Regions from separate parts of the Rhizobium grahamii genome, predicted to be linked through region 4. Evidence: predicted binding sites of a transcription regulator. Region 4 holds the regulator's gene; each other region holds the start of a gene.
What was found. The regulator LexA, encoded in region 4, represses DNA repair genes until DNA is damaged. The targets are predictions, from matches to a motif close to TGTTCNNNNTGTGTTCNG.

Region 1 (3,210 bases), 210 kb from region 4:
ATGCCCGCGCTTTCCACCTGGAACACGCCGACGGTTTCACCGCGCGAGAGCATCTCGTAGGTCAGCTTGTCGTCGAGCGGAATCGAGGCGAGGTCGACCTTGATGCCGCGCTTGGCGACGAAATCGACGGCGACCTTCAACGTCGTCAGCGTCTTCAGGCCGAGGAAGTCGAACTTCACGAGGCCGGCCTGCTCGACCCACTTCATGTTGAACTGGGTGACCGGCATGTCGGAGCGCGGATCGCGGTACATCGGGACGAGTTTCGACAGCGGGCGGTCGCCGATGACGATACCGGCAGCGTGGGTCGACGCGTGGCGGTAGAGACCCTCGATCTTCTGGGCGATATCGAGCAGGCGAGCGACGACGGGCTCCTTGTCGGCTTCCTCCTGCAGCTTCGGCTCTTCCTCGATCGCCTTCGACAGGGGCGTCGGGTTGGCCGGATTGTTTGGCACCAGCTTGCAGATCTTGTCAACCTGCCCGTAAGGCATCTCCAGCACGCGGCCGACGTCGCGCAGGGCCGCGCGCGCCTGTAGCGAACCGAAAGTGATGATCTGCGCGACCTGTTCGCGGCCATACTTGCGCTGCACGTAGCGGATCACCTCTTCGCGGCGATCCTGGCAGAAGTCGATATCGAAGTCGGGCATCGAGACGCGTTCCGGATTGAGGAAGCGTTCGAAAAGCAGCGAGAAACGCAGCGGATCGACGTCGGTGATCGTCAGAGCGTAAGCGACCAGCGACCCTGCACCGGAGCCACGGCCCGGGCCGACGGGGATGTCATGCTGCTTTGCCCATTTGATGAAGTCCGCAACGATCAGGAAGTAGCCTGGGAACTTCATACGCTCGATAACGCTGAGTTCGAATTCCAGGCGTTCGCGGTAGTCCTTTTCCTCGTAGCCCGCCGACATGCCGAGCGTGGCAAGGCGGCTGTCCAGCCCCTCCTCCGCCTGCCGGCGCAGTTCGAGTGCCTCTTCGCGCTCAGCTTCCTCGGGATCGGCCGTCGCGCCGGTGAACCGGGGCAGGATCGGCTTGCGCGTCTTCAGGATGAAGGAGCAGCGGCGGGCGATCTCGATGGTGTTTTCCAGCGCCTCCGGCAGATCCGCAAACAGCTTCGCCATTTCGGCGCGGCTTTTCAGATAGTGATCAGGCGTTAGGCGGAAGCGCGTATCATCCGAGACGATGGCGTTATGAGCGACAGCCATCAGGGCGTCGTGCGCGTCATAGTCCTCACGCGTCGGGAAAAAGGCTTCGTTGGTGGCAACCAGCGGCAGGTCATGCTCGTATGCGAGCCCGATGATCTTCTGCTCGTGGCGCTTGTCATAGGTGCCGTGGCGCTGCAGCTCGACATAGAGGCGATCACTGAAATGGCGCTTCAGCACCATCAGCCGCGCTTCGGCCTGCGCCGTGTGGCCGTCCTTGACCGCCATGTCGATCGGTCCGGTCGAGGCGCCGGTCAGGGCGATCAGACCGTCCGTCCCGATCTCATCCAGCCACGAAGACCGAATGAGAATCGAACCATTCCCCTCGCCGCCCAGGTAAGCGCGGCTGACGAGATCCACGAGCCGCTCATAGCCCGCATCCGTGGCTGCCAAGAGCACGAGAGACGGGAACTTGACGAGCGCCTGCTGGCCGCCGCGCCTTTCCGTCTCCAGCCCGTCTTCCATGTCGATCGAGACCTGGCAACCGATGATCGGCTGCAAGCCCTCGTCCATCGCCTTCTGTGAAAACTCGAGGGCGACGAAGAGATTGTTGGTGTCGGTGATGGCGATCGCCGGCTGGCTGTCGCCCGATGCCTTGTAGAGGATTTTCTTGAGCGGCAGCGCGCCCTCAAGCAGCGAGTAGGCCGAGTGGACCCGAAGGTGAACGAAGCCCGGCGTACCGCCGATGAAACCGCTTTCCGCGTCTTTCTCCGCACCCGCCATGACATGCCTTCCAATCACCTGAATCAATCAGGTCTATTCTCAGCATTGAGGGGTCGATGTCCAGACAAGCGATTGCGTTCGGACCGCATGGCAGCCATGCGGTCCCCTGAATTCTTACATTGCCATGCAGATCAGCGAGAAGCTGGCAACGAACATTGCGATGGAGGTGAATGCTGCGATATCACGGATCATGTCAGTCATTTGGCTCTCCTGTTCTCTTATGTTTATAATTTGTTCTTATATTGTTCTATTGTCAACAGGATTCCTTTCGGCTTGGCTGGCGGCACGGCAACGGGAGAAAAGCATGTTTAAATTTGCATTAACGACGGCACTGGCGCTTTCGGCGGCGTTTACCGCTCAAGCCGGACAGATCGATCCCTCGCGCATTGTCGATGCAGCGACCGGCGATTGGGACGGCGACGGCAAGCCGGATCTCGCGCTGCTTGTTGCACCCGAAGAGAGCGCCACCGACGATCAGATTGGCATCTACATCTATCTTCGCGATAGCGACCATGAGCTGCTGCGGCTGTCCGTAGGTGCTCTCAACAAGATCTGGGGCAGTACAGCTCCGGATGGCCTCTTTGGACAGGAACCCTCAATAAAGGCCGTCGGCAAGTCCTCGATCGCCATTCACTCGCAGAACAGTGCGATCGGGCGCGACCGCTGGGACCAGACGCTGACGCTCGCCTATCGCAACAAGCAGTTTGTTGTCGCAGGCTATACCTACAATCACTATGACACGCTCGATCCCGACGCCGGAGGCTCGTGCGACTACAATGCGCTCACGGGCAAGCTGCAGAAGGACGGCAAGGACGCCAAGGCCGAGGCGCGCGTCATACCGATCACAGACTGGAACGACGAGACCGGGCAATCCATCTGTGGCCAATAGGCACGGTTCTCTTTTTGTTCTTTACAAATACGCACTTTGCTGAGAGCTTCCGGAAGGGAGGCACCTCACCATGAACATTGCCGAATTGAACAGCTTTATCGTGGAAGCCAAGGCCGGGAGTTATGTCGGCGGCGGAATGCCTTCGCCAGCCTGCCGGCAAGGGTCACACGACATCGGCTACCAGCGGGGCCGCTGGCGCTATCTCGACAGCTATTTCGGCGGCACGGATTTCGCCGGGCAGGAAGTGGTGTGGCTGGATGATGCGCCGGTCTGGGCGATGAACTATTTCGGGCGCATCGTCGAACGCTCGTTGATCGACGGCGAGCGGGCGGGCACCGTCATCAAGGCCGCGCTGTCGAAAATGTATGCCGAGTACGGCTACTTCCTCGGCGGCATGGAATT
Region 2 (3,210 bases), 780 kb from region 4:
TGAGGCAGCGCGGAAACAGCCAGGCAGCCAGACCGAGCACCAACAATCCCGGCAGACCTAGCCACAAAAGCCGCGCGATCGCGGAGGCGCGCGCAGGCAGCGCCCACGCCGCGCAAGCCAGAGAACCGGATATTCCGATGATGAGAAACAGGTAGGGCGCAGAGAAGGCATCGCATTGCGTCGAGAGGACGCCAACCGGACCAATGAAGGCCAGCGCAGCGAATACGGCAACGGCAATCATTCCGGCACCGACAGCGACCAGCATGGTGCGCGAACCCTGAACACCCGCGACATAGCTGAGAACCAGCAAGCCATAGGCGGCGACGATCAGTGGCAGGCATTCCAGTCCGATAACAATGGAGAGCGCGCCCGCAGCACCGACGAACAGTCCCCCCAGGCGATCCCAGCGAACAAATCCAGCCATCATCAGCATCATCGAGACGAGCTGCGCATTGTGATGATCGATCCGGCCTGGCACGAATTCGAAAACAGCTACGGCCATCAATACGGTCATCAACATCAATGTCAGCACCCACGATGTCGGCGACAGCGGCATACTGCCCATCAACCGCCTCACTATGAAAGCGACGGTCAGGCAGTAAAGTGCCAGCATCACGGGAGGCCAGATGTGAAAGGCGAGCCCGAGGACGTGATCGAGAGACGTGAACGGCCGAAACATGGTCGCGATGGCGACGTAGGGCAAATCGATCAATCTCGACCACGGCGAGATGTACACTTCCGGCATCGAGATAGAAGGCAGCGTGAGATCGAACCACCGCCCCGCTGGCGACATCAGAGATCGGATTTGCAATTCACGCATCTGGTCATCGACATCGCCGACGAATAGCACGCCGTCAGCAAGGTCGAACAAAACGATGGCGAGCGCGGTCACGTAGATCGCGAAGAACGTGACGAAGAAAGATCTGCGGTCGGCTGCAGCATCCAGATCGGGCCGCGTTAAAGCTGCATCCATGTCGAAATCCGTCGGGCAACTGGTCGCAGTAGCTTGCTTGGGTCCGATTAATATTCCGCTACGTCGTCAACCGCGCATAGCCCACCATTCAAAATCCAGCCGCGTCGACAATCCCCTCGTTGCAACCGAACGAGGTGCGGCCCGCGCCCTGGATCAGATCGCCCAGGCTTTTCTTTTCGTCACCGGTTGCCTCCTCAGACAAACCGATCGTCAATTCGCTGATGACGCGATTCTGGCCGGCGCGGTGGCAGCTCATCTTCACCCGGTCACTCGCTCCGGGCCCGAAACTCTTGTCGAACGCCTCTTTGATCTGCTCCGCCGTCACCGACTTTCCAATGTTGGCAGCGAAGAGATCGCGAACGGCGGACGCGTTCAATTCGCCGACAAGCCGGACCGCCGTGGAAAAATAGGCATCGGCGCTGAGACCGGTGCAGGTCCCGTGCTTCAACCATTCATGACGCTCGAGGCCCGACTGCGTGCCGGGCATTGCCTTGTCGAGCGCGGCTTTCGACGCATCCGACAGCGACACCTCGGGCAACTCGTTCCAGTCACCATCCTTGTCGGCGGTACGTAGGCTTTCCTTGACGTCACAATAGTTCTGGCGCATCGGCCAGAGCCCATGCAGCGAGAAATTCGTGGCGTCGAACCGCTCCTTTGTCTGATTGCGGCATTCCGCCTTGCGCTGGTTGGTCTCACAGAAGGAAGGCTGCCAGCTGGCAGCCAGGATGAAACGGGTCTTTCCGCCCATTTGCTGCGCCATCGCACCGCTTGCGACGGCAGCGGATATAGTCAGCACGAAGAGATGCTTCACCAGCCCACGCATGCAACCTCCCAAGGAACAACTCATGAACATGGAAGCATGCGACTTCATGCTTCGCAAGGGCAATTGCGCCCTGTCGCAAAATTCCCACGAGAGACCGATCCTATCGATTGCATTTGCCGGCTGTTCTGTTCTTCTCCGCGGCGGAGGGACTCAATGTTCGACACCACGGAAAGGCTCGCCTTGGCGGGTGCATCACTTGCATTTCATCATCAGGAAGCGGTCAGCGTGCCGCGCGGCATTCTCCTAGTCTGCCACGGCCTGGCAGAGCATTCGAAGCGCTACGGCGGCTTTGCACATGCCATGGCTGCCTGCGGCTACCACGTCTACGCGCACGATCATCGCGGCCACGGCGAGACGGCCGCACCTGATGCGCCGCTCGGTCGCTTTGCCCGCCGCAACGGCGTCGACCGCGTCATCGATGACGTCGTCGCGATGCGCGATTTCGCAGTCAGCCGTCATGGAGCCCTCCCCGTTGTCCTTTTTGGTCACTCGATGGGCGGGCTGGTCGCGCTCAACGCAGCCGTCTCCCATGCCAGCAAAATCGACGCGGTGGCCGTCTGGAACTCGAATTTCCATCCCGGCATCGCCGGTCGGGCTGCGCAAGCGATCCTCCTGACCGAGCAAGCGCTGAAAGGCTCGGATGTGCCGAGCGGCCTGTTACCAAGGTTGACCTTCGGCACCTGGGCCCAATCAGTTACGCCTCGACGAACGGATTTCGATTGGCTGTCGCGAGATCCGGATCACGTGGACAAATATATCGCCGACCCGCTGTGCGGCTTTGACGCCTCCGTTTCCCTGTGGCTAGACGTCTTCAAGCTGACGTTTCGCGCCCCGCGGCGCGAATGGCTGTCTAGGCTCCCGACCAACATCCCTCTCCACCTTGTCGGAGGAGACCACGACCCGGCAACGGAAAACGGCAACGCCGTCCTATGGCTATCAAACCATTTGAAAGCCTCAGGCTTCTCCCGTATCACCACGCAAATATATCAAGGGATGCGCCACGAGACGTTGAACGAGATCGGCGCGGATGAAGCGATCGCAGCGTTTGCCGATTGGTGCGACGATGCCGTGGCTCGGTCCTGAACAAGAGGACTGAAAGATGAGCAACCGCCAACCATCACCGCCCGTATCCGCTTCGTCGGAAGTCATGATGGGACTCGTACTGATGTCCCTTTCGGTGCTGGTCTCGCCGATCATCGACATCTTCTCGAAACTTGCGATCGCCACCGTGCCGTCAGCCGAGATCACCGCTGCTCGCTTCGCGGTTCAGGCACTCTGCATGCTGCCCATCGTGCTCTGGCGGCGAAACCTGATGGACACGACCTGGAAACAGAGTTTCTTCCACGCGATCCGTGGCGCCATCATCACCGTGTCGATGATCTCTTTCGTGACGACGCTGAAGTACATGCCGGTT
Region 3 (3,210 bases), 1.3 Mb from region 4:
CGTCCGATATCTTCTTCGGGCGCGACACTGCCCGAATGGCTCACTCGTCGTCAACTACTCTGAGCTTCAGCAAGCCGGTCCGGCTGTCGACCGACTTCTGTGAAGTATCGCTTTCCTTCGCCCGTTGCGCCGGAGCGTCGCCTTCGAATTCCAGCGCCTCTATCTTCGCGCCGCGCTTGTTCAGCTTGTCCGCGGAGGTCAGGATCATGTCGACATCCTTCTGCGCCATGGAAAAATGGCTCTGCAGCTTCCGGACGCGGTCATCAAGGCGCCCAAGGTCGTCCATCAGGCTGACGACTTCGCCCTGGATGACGTGTGCCTGGGCGCGCATGCGCTGATCCTTCAGGACCGCCTGAATGACCTGGATCGACAGCATCAGGAGGGACGGGGAGACGATGACGACCCGCGCCCGATGCGCCTTCTGCACGATCGGCTCGAAATTCTCGTGTATCTCGGCAAAGATCGATTCCGATGGCACGAACATGAAAGCCGTATCCTGGGTCTCTCCCTGGATCAGATATTTCTCCGAGATGTCCCGGATATGCGTCTCCATGTCGCGGCGGAATTGCTGCGAGGCGACCTTCGCGCCATCAGGTCCGCCCGCATCGCGGATGGCATTCCATGCTTCCAGCGGAAATTTCGCGTCGATAACCAGTGGCGGCGCGCCGTTCGGCATGCGGATCGTGCAGTCCGGCCGCGAGCCGTTGGAGAGCGTGTGCTGGAAGGTGTAAGCACCCATCGGAAGGCCGTCGGCAACGATCGTTTCCATCCGCGATTGCCCGAAGGCGCCACGCGTCTGCTTGTTGGAAAGGATCGCCTGCAGACCAACAACGTCCTTGGCAAGCGTCTGGATGTTGCTTTGAGCGGCATCGATGACGGCCAGGCGCTCCTGCAATCTTTGAAGGTTCTCGTGCGTGGACTTCGTCTGCTCGGAAATGGTCGTGCTGACGCGCTGCGACATGCCGTCGAGACGCTGGTTTATCGCCTGGTTGAGTTCCGCCTGCCGCGAGCCGAAAACCTCGGCCATCGTCGACATGCGCCCATGCATTTCCGCCTGAATTTTCAGAAGCTCTGCCATCCGGGCATCGGCTTCCGTCGCCCTCATGGCCGCGTCGTCCGCCTGTTCCCGCCGCAATTGGCCGCTGCGCACGAGAAGCACGATCATCAGGACGATCAGTGCTGCAATCGCTCCGCCACCGAGGGCGAGGATAGCTGGGTTGAGCTTGGAAAAGGCGAAGGAAAGTGAGTCGGCGCTTGGGTTCATGAGGGCACCATAGCAAACCCGTGCGCATTTTCTAGATCAAAACGTGAACAACTCACAGGGCGGTGTTGTCGGCTGGGTGGCGCATATTTGAGCCACTAGCAGACAAATAGGATCTCGATTTAACCATTGCTCAACTATATTCGGCAAATGCTCGGCTTCAATTTTTCCTTCGGCATCAATCACAAAGCAGAGACATCATGACCAGTCAGCCGTCCGACAATGCGCTCAAGCAACGCCTTGACTTCATCGAGCTGGACGATGACGCACGGATGGCACTGCGCGAAATGCGTCCTGCCATTTCGGAGCTGCTTGGTGCAGCTCTCGACAAATTCTACGGCAAGCTCGGCAAGACGCCTGCGGTTGCGAAGTTCTTCTCCGACAAGAACCATATGAACCACGCCAAGAAACGCCAGGAAGCCCACTGGGCCAATCTGGCGGGCGGCAATTTCGATGAGTCCTATGTCAATGGCGTCACCGCTGTCGGCCGGACGCACGCACGCATCGGCCTTGAGCCCCGCTGGTACATCGGTGGTTACGCGTTGCTGATGAGCGACCTCATCAAGGGCCTCATGGATAAGCAGTGGCCGTCACGTTTTGCACGCCAGCAGGGCAAGGTACTCGCCGAAAAGCTTGCGGCTGTCGTGAAGGCAGCCATGCTGGACATGGACTACTCGATCTCCGTTTATCTCGATACGCTCGACGAGAAGCGCAAGCAGCTTGAGGAGGAGCGCGCGAAGGCCGAAGCCGACCAGGCGCTGGCGCTCAGCCACCTTCGTCGCGGATTGGAGGCGCTTTCCAACGGCGACCTCGAGGCAACCCTGCCGTCCGATCTGCCGGGCAGCTTCAAGGAAATGGCGGACGACTATAATCGCGCCGTAGCGGCCTTGCGCACGTCCTTTGCATCGGTACGCGCAACCTCCGGGGAAATTCTTCAGGGCACCGACGTCATCGCCAAGGGCTCGGACGACCTGGCGCTGCGCACCGCGCAGCAGGCCGCAGGCGTCGAGGAAAGCTCGGCCGCGCTGCAGCAGCTCTCGGTCAGCGTCGGCCAGACGGCCGCCAATGCCGAGAAGGCTTCGGCAGCCGTGCGTGAAACACAGCAGAAGGCGAAAAACTCCGGCGAGCTCGTCACCAGCGCCGTATCGGCGATGGCCGAGATCGAGAAGTCCTCGACCGAGATTTCAAAGATCATCGGCGTCATCGATGAAATCGCCTTCCAGACCAACCTGCTGGCCTTGAATGCCGGCGTCGAGGCGGCCCGCGCAGGCGATGCGGGCAAGGGCTTCGCTGTCGTTGCGCAGGAAGTTCGCCAACTCGCGCAGCGGACCGCCGACGCGGCAAAGGAAATCAAGAACCTGATTTCGCAGAGCTCGTCTCAGGTCAACGAAGGCGTCGATATCGTCAGCAGCACGGGCGAAGCGCTGAGCGACATGATCAACCGTATCGACATCATCAACCGCTTTGTGGCCGACATCGCGGCCGCCGCGCGCGATCAGGCAACCGGCGTCAATGAAGTCAGCGTCGCCATTCGCAACATGGATACGATCACCCAGCAGAACTCCGGCATGGTGGAGCGCACATCCGAGGAGACCCGCCGCCTGCGCAGCGAGGTCGACAGCCTTGTGGGCCTGCTGCAGCGCTTCCGCACCGGCGCCCCGGAGCGCGCCATGCCGATGGCTTCCCGCCGCGCCGCGTAACGTAAAGCCAATGAAATTCCCGACGGCCGCGCAAAAAAGCGCGGCCGTCGCCTTTCGGATAATTCCATCGGGCGGAAAGATGCGTTATGGGAACGGCCATGACCATCAAGCCACTTATCATTCTTCCCGATCCGCTGCTGCGCCAGGTTTCCAAGCCTATCGAACGTGTCGACAGTGACCTTCAGCGTCTCGCCGACGATATGCTCGAGACGATGTACGATGCACCGGGCATCGGCCTTGCCGCCATTC
Region 4 (3,210 bases):
GCCTATATCATGATGGCGATCATGCTGGTCGCGGCGCTCTTCGACCGTCCCTCGATCAGCCTCCGTAACGTGGCGCTTTCTGCCCTGCTGATCATCCTGACATCGCCGTCGGCAGTGCTCGGACCAAGCTTTCAGATGTCGTTCGCCGCCACGCTGGCCCTAGTTTCGGGTTATGTCGGCTGGATAAGCGGCTCGATGCCCGGCAAGGCGCTATTCGTTCACCCCGTGTTCAAACCGATCGGCTTCGTGTTTCGCTTCTTCGCCGGCATTGCCCTGACGTCGATGATTGGCGGCTTCTCGACCGCACTCTTCTCAATCGAGCATTTTCACCGCCTGAGCGCCTATGGCCTGCCGGCGAACCTGATGGCGATGCCGGTTATCTCGTTCGTCGTCATGCCTATGGGCATGCTGGCAATGCTGCTGACGCCGCTCGGCCTTGACGTTCTGCCCTGGAAGATAGCGGGCTTCGGTCTGGATATCGTCATCGACATCGCCAAGACGGTGTCGGGCTGGGGAGGCACCGTCGACGTCGGCCGCCTTCCGGCATGGTACTTTGCCGTCGCCTCTCTGGCGTTCCTGTTGCAGACGCTGCTTTTCACGCGCCTCAAATATCTCGGCTTTGCCGTCATGCTCATCGCGACCGCCTGCCTCAGGTTTCTGCCGGGATCACCTTTGCCGGAGTTGCTCGTATCGGATGACGGCTCGCTGGTCGCAGTCGTCGACGACGAGGTGCTGGCGACCAACAAACCAAAGCCCGGAGAGTTCATCTTCAATCAATGGCAGCGGGCGCTGGCGATCGAGCCGCAAGTGCCGCCGCTGATCCTCACGGATGTCCCGCCGCCACCGCAAAAGCGGGATCACGAGCGTGTGGTCCTGACCGCGAAAGAGCGGCGCGCGGCGACCGATCTCATGCGTCGATCGACGGAAACGACGCAATTTTCCTGCGCAAAATCAGCGTGGTGCGCTGTGACTTTGAAGAGCGGCTATCTGGTCGTCGTCGTCGACAATCTCGCCTATCTCGGCTCAGCATGCGACGTTGCAGACATCGTCATCACGCCCGCTCGGGTGCGGCTTGCGCAGTGCAGGTCCGGATCGCTTCTGTTTACCGGCGATAGCCTTCGGCGAACCGGCGCCCTGGAAATACGCATTGATGACCAGGGATCACCGGTGATCAACACAGCATACACCGGCCTCGACCGTCCCTGGATGCGGCAGCGGGCCTATGATTGGCGCACCGGAGCCTATGCGGACGCCGTGCGGCAGCCTAGTGATACCGGCGGATCAGCCCGACAAGCTTACCCTGTACCTTGACGCGGTCAGGGCCGAAAATGCGCGTTTCGTAAGCCGGATTGGCGGCTTCCAGCGCGATCGATGCCCCCTTGCGGCGGAAGCGCTTCAACGTCGCTTCCTCGTCGTCGACCAGGGCCACGACGATGTCGCCGGGGTTGGCCGTGCTGCCATTGCGAATGATGACCGTATCGCCGTCGAAAATGCCGGCCTCGATCATCGAGTCGCCTTTGACCTCAAGCGCGTAATGTTCGCCGGATGCCAGCATGTCGGCTGGCACCGAAATATCATGGGTGTTGTTCTGGATTGCCGAAATCGGAACGCCCGCAGCAATGCGTCCCATGACGGGCACGGAGACGGAATTGCCGTTGTCGGCACTAGGGGCGGGTTTCGGCGCAGGGGCAGGTTGCGGCTTCCCAAGGCTGCCTTCGATCACGCTGGGCGAAAAGCCACGCCGAGGCTGAATGCTGGGGCTGTATGCCTCCGGCAGCTTGATAACCTCGAGCGCGCGCGCTCTGTTCGGCAGTCGACGAATGAAGCCGCGCTCCTCGAGAGCGGTGATGAGGCGATGAATGCCCGACTTCGAAGCGAGGTCGAGTGCATCCTTCATTTCGTCGAAGGACGGCGGGACGCCGGACTCTTTCATTCGCTCGTGAATGAAGAGAAGAAGCTCCTGTTGCTTGCGTGTCAGCATCGAAGTCGAACCCCAGAGTCGTGAAACAAAGCCAGAACGGACACTATATGTTCCATATGTGTTCTGCAAGTGCCTAAATTTTCGTAAAACTTGCGTCGGACTTGTCCTGTTTTTGCATTTCATTTGCGGGATATCGAAAGCTTGTTGCATTGTTCTGCCATCGGGCGCACACCGATGCTGGTTTTGGAAGGAGGATCTGCCTGTGAGTGAAGCCCATCCTCTTGATCACATCGTCCTGCCGGTGGCCAACATAGGTCTCGCCCGCGAGCGGCTCGGCAAGCTTGGCTTCACCGTGGCGGCTGATGCCCGTCATCCGTTTGGAACGGAAAACGCCTGCGTTTTCTTCGCCGACAAAACATATCTGGAACCACTCGGGATCGCGGACACCGATATTTACGAGACGTCGCTGAAGAAGGGGAACAGTTTCACATCTCGCGATCGGGCATTTCGGTTTCGCTGCGGCGATGAAGGCATGTCCGCGGTCGTTCTCGGCACCTCTGATGCTGACCGCGACCACGCCCGTTTTCAGGCCGACAAGATCAGCGGCGGTGACATGCTTCAGTTTTCCCGTCCGATGAAAATGCCGGATGGGACGGAAACGACAGCTGCCTTTCGGCTTGCTTTTGCGGCCGATCTGAGAGCGCCGGATTTCTTCCTGTTTACCTGCCAGCGGGTCAACCCCTTGCCCGCCGATCGCAAAGCATTGGAAACGCACGATAACGGGGTCACCGGTATTGCCGATATCGTTCTGACGGCGCCCGATCCCAAGGCATTCTCGCTCTTCATGCGGCATGTGTCGTGCTCAGGCGCCGTGCGCGAGGATGCGTTCGGGGTCAGCGTAATCGCGCCGAATGCGCGGGTTTGTATTCTTTCGCCGGATGGGCTCGACGCCTATTTCGATCTTGCGGCTCCCGCTGCGGATCGCGGTCTGCGAGGCGTTGCGATCGTCTTCAAGGTTGGCGATCTCGCCGTGACAGAAGCGCATTTGGCTGCTAACGGGATGACCTACACGCGCAAGAACAATCGAATTCTGGTGAAGGCTGCGCCCGGGCAGGGCGCGCTCTTCGCCTTCGAGGAGAAACGATGAGCCAGACAAATTCCGAAGTCGTGGTTGGCGAAGGCGCCGGCCACGTCTCCTTTTCCAACGCAGGCAAGCTGTCTCTGATCGCCGGGCCCTGCCAGATGGAAAGCCGCGACCATGCGTTCATGATCGCCGGCGTTCTGAAGGA

Region 1: a site for LexA is predicted at 2,152-2,169, ahead of dnaE (DNA polymerase III subunit alpha). Genes of this name have one in related genera too.
Region 2: a site for LexA is predicted at 1,808-1,825, ahead of FZ934_RS09675 (ribonuclease T2 family protein). Genes of this name have one in related genera too.
Region 3: a site for LexA is predicted at 1,297-1,314, ahead of FZ934_RS18445 (DNA recombination protein RmuC). Genes of this name have one in related genera too.

Annotation. Positions count from the first base shown of each region.
Region 1 covers NZ_CP043498.1:995,293-998,502, reverse strand. The annotation lists gene dnaE (DNA polymerase III subunit alpha) at 1-1,919, opposite strand, end outside; gene FZ934_RS04995 (hypothetical protein) at 2,224-2,808, shown strand; gene FZ934_RS04990 (DUF5680 domain-containing protein) at 2,879-3,210, shown strand, end outside.
Region 2 covers NZ_CP043498.1:1,985,527-1,988,736, forward strand. The annotation lists gene FZ934_RS09670 (hypothetical protein) at 1-973, opposite strand, end outside; gene FZ934_RS09675 (ribonuclease T2 family protein) at 1,062-1,796, opposite strand; gene FZ934_RS09680 (alpha/beta fold hydrolase) at 1,950-2,879, shown strand; gene FZ934_RS09685 (DMT family transporter) at 2,896-3,210, shown strand, end outside.
Region 3 covers NZ_CP043498.1:3,824,072-3,827,281, forward strand. The annotation lists gene FZ934_RS18445 (DNA recombination protein RmuC) at 41-1,264, opposite strand; gene FZ934_RS18450 (globin-coupled sensor protein) at 1,462-2,961, shown strand; gene def (peptide deformylase) at 3,060-3,210, shown strand, end outside.
Region 4 covers NZ_CP043498.1:1,203,905-1,207,114, forward strand. The annotation lists gene FZ934_RS06005 (ComEC/Rec2 family competence protein) at 1-1,311, shown strand, start outside; gene lexA (transcriptional repressor LexA) at 1,265-1,981, opposite strand; gene FZ934_RS06015 (VOC family protein) at 2,184-3,068, shown strand; gene kdsA (3-deoxy-8-phosphooctulonate synthase) at 3,065-3,210, shown strand, end outside.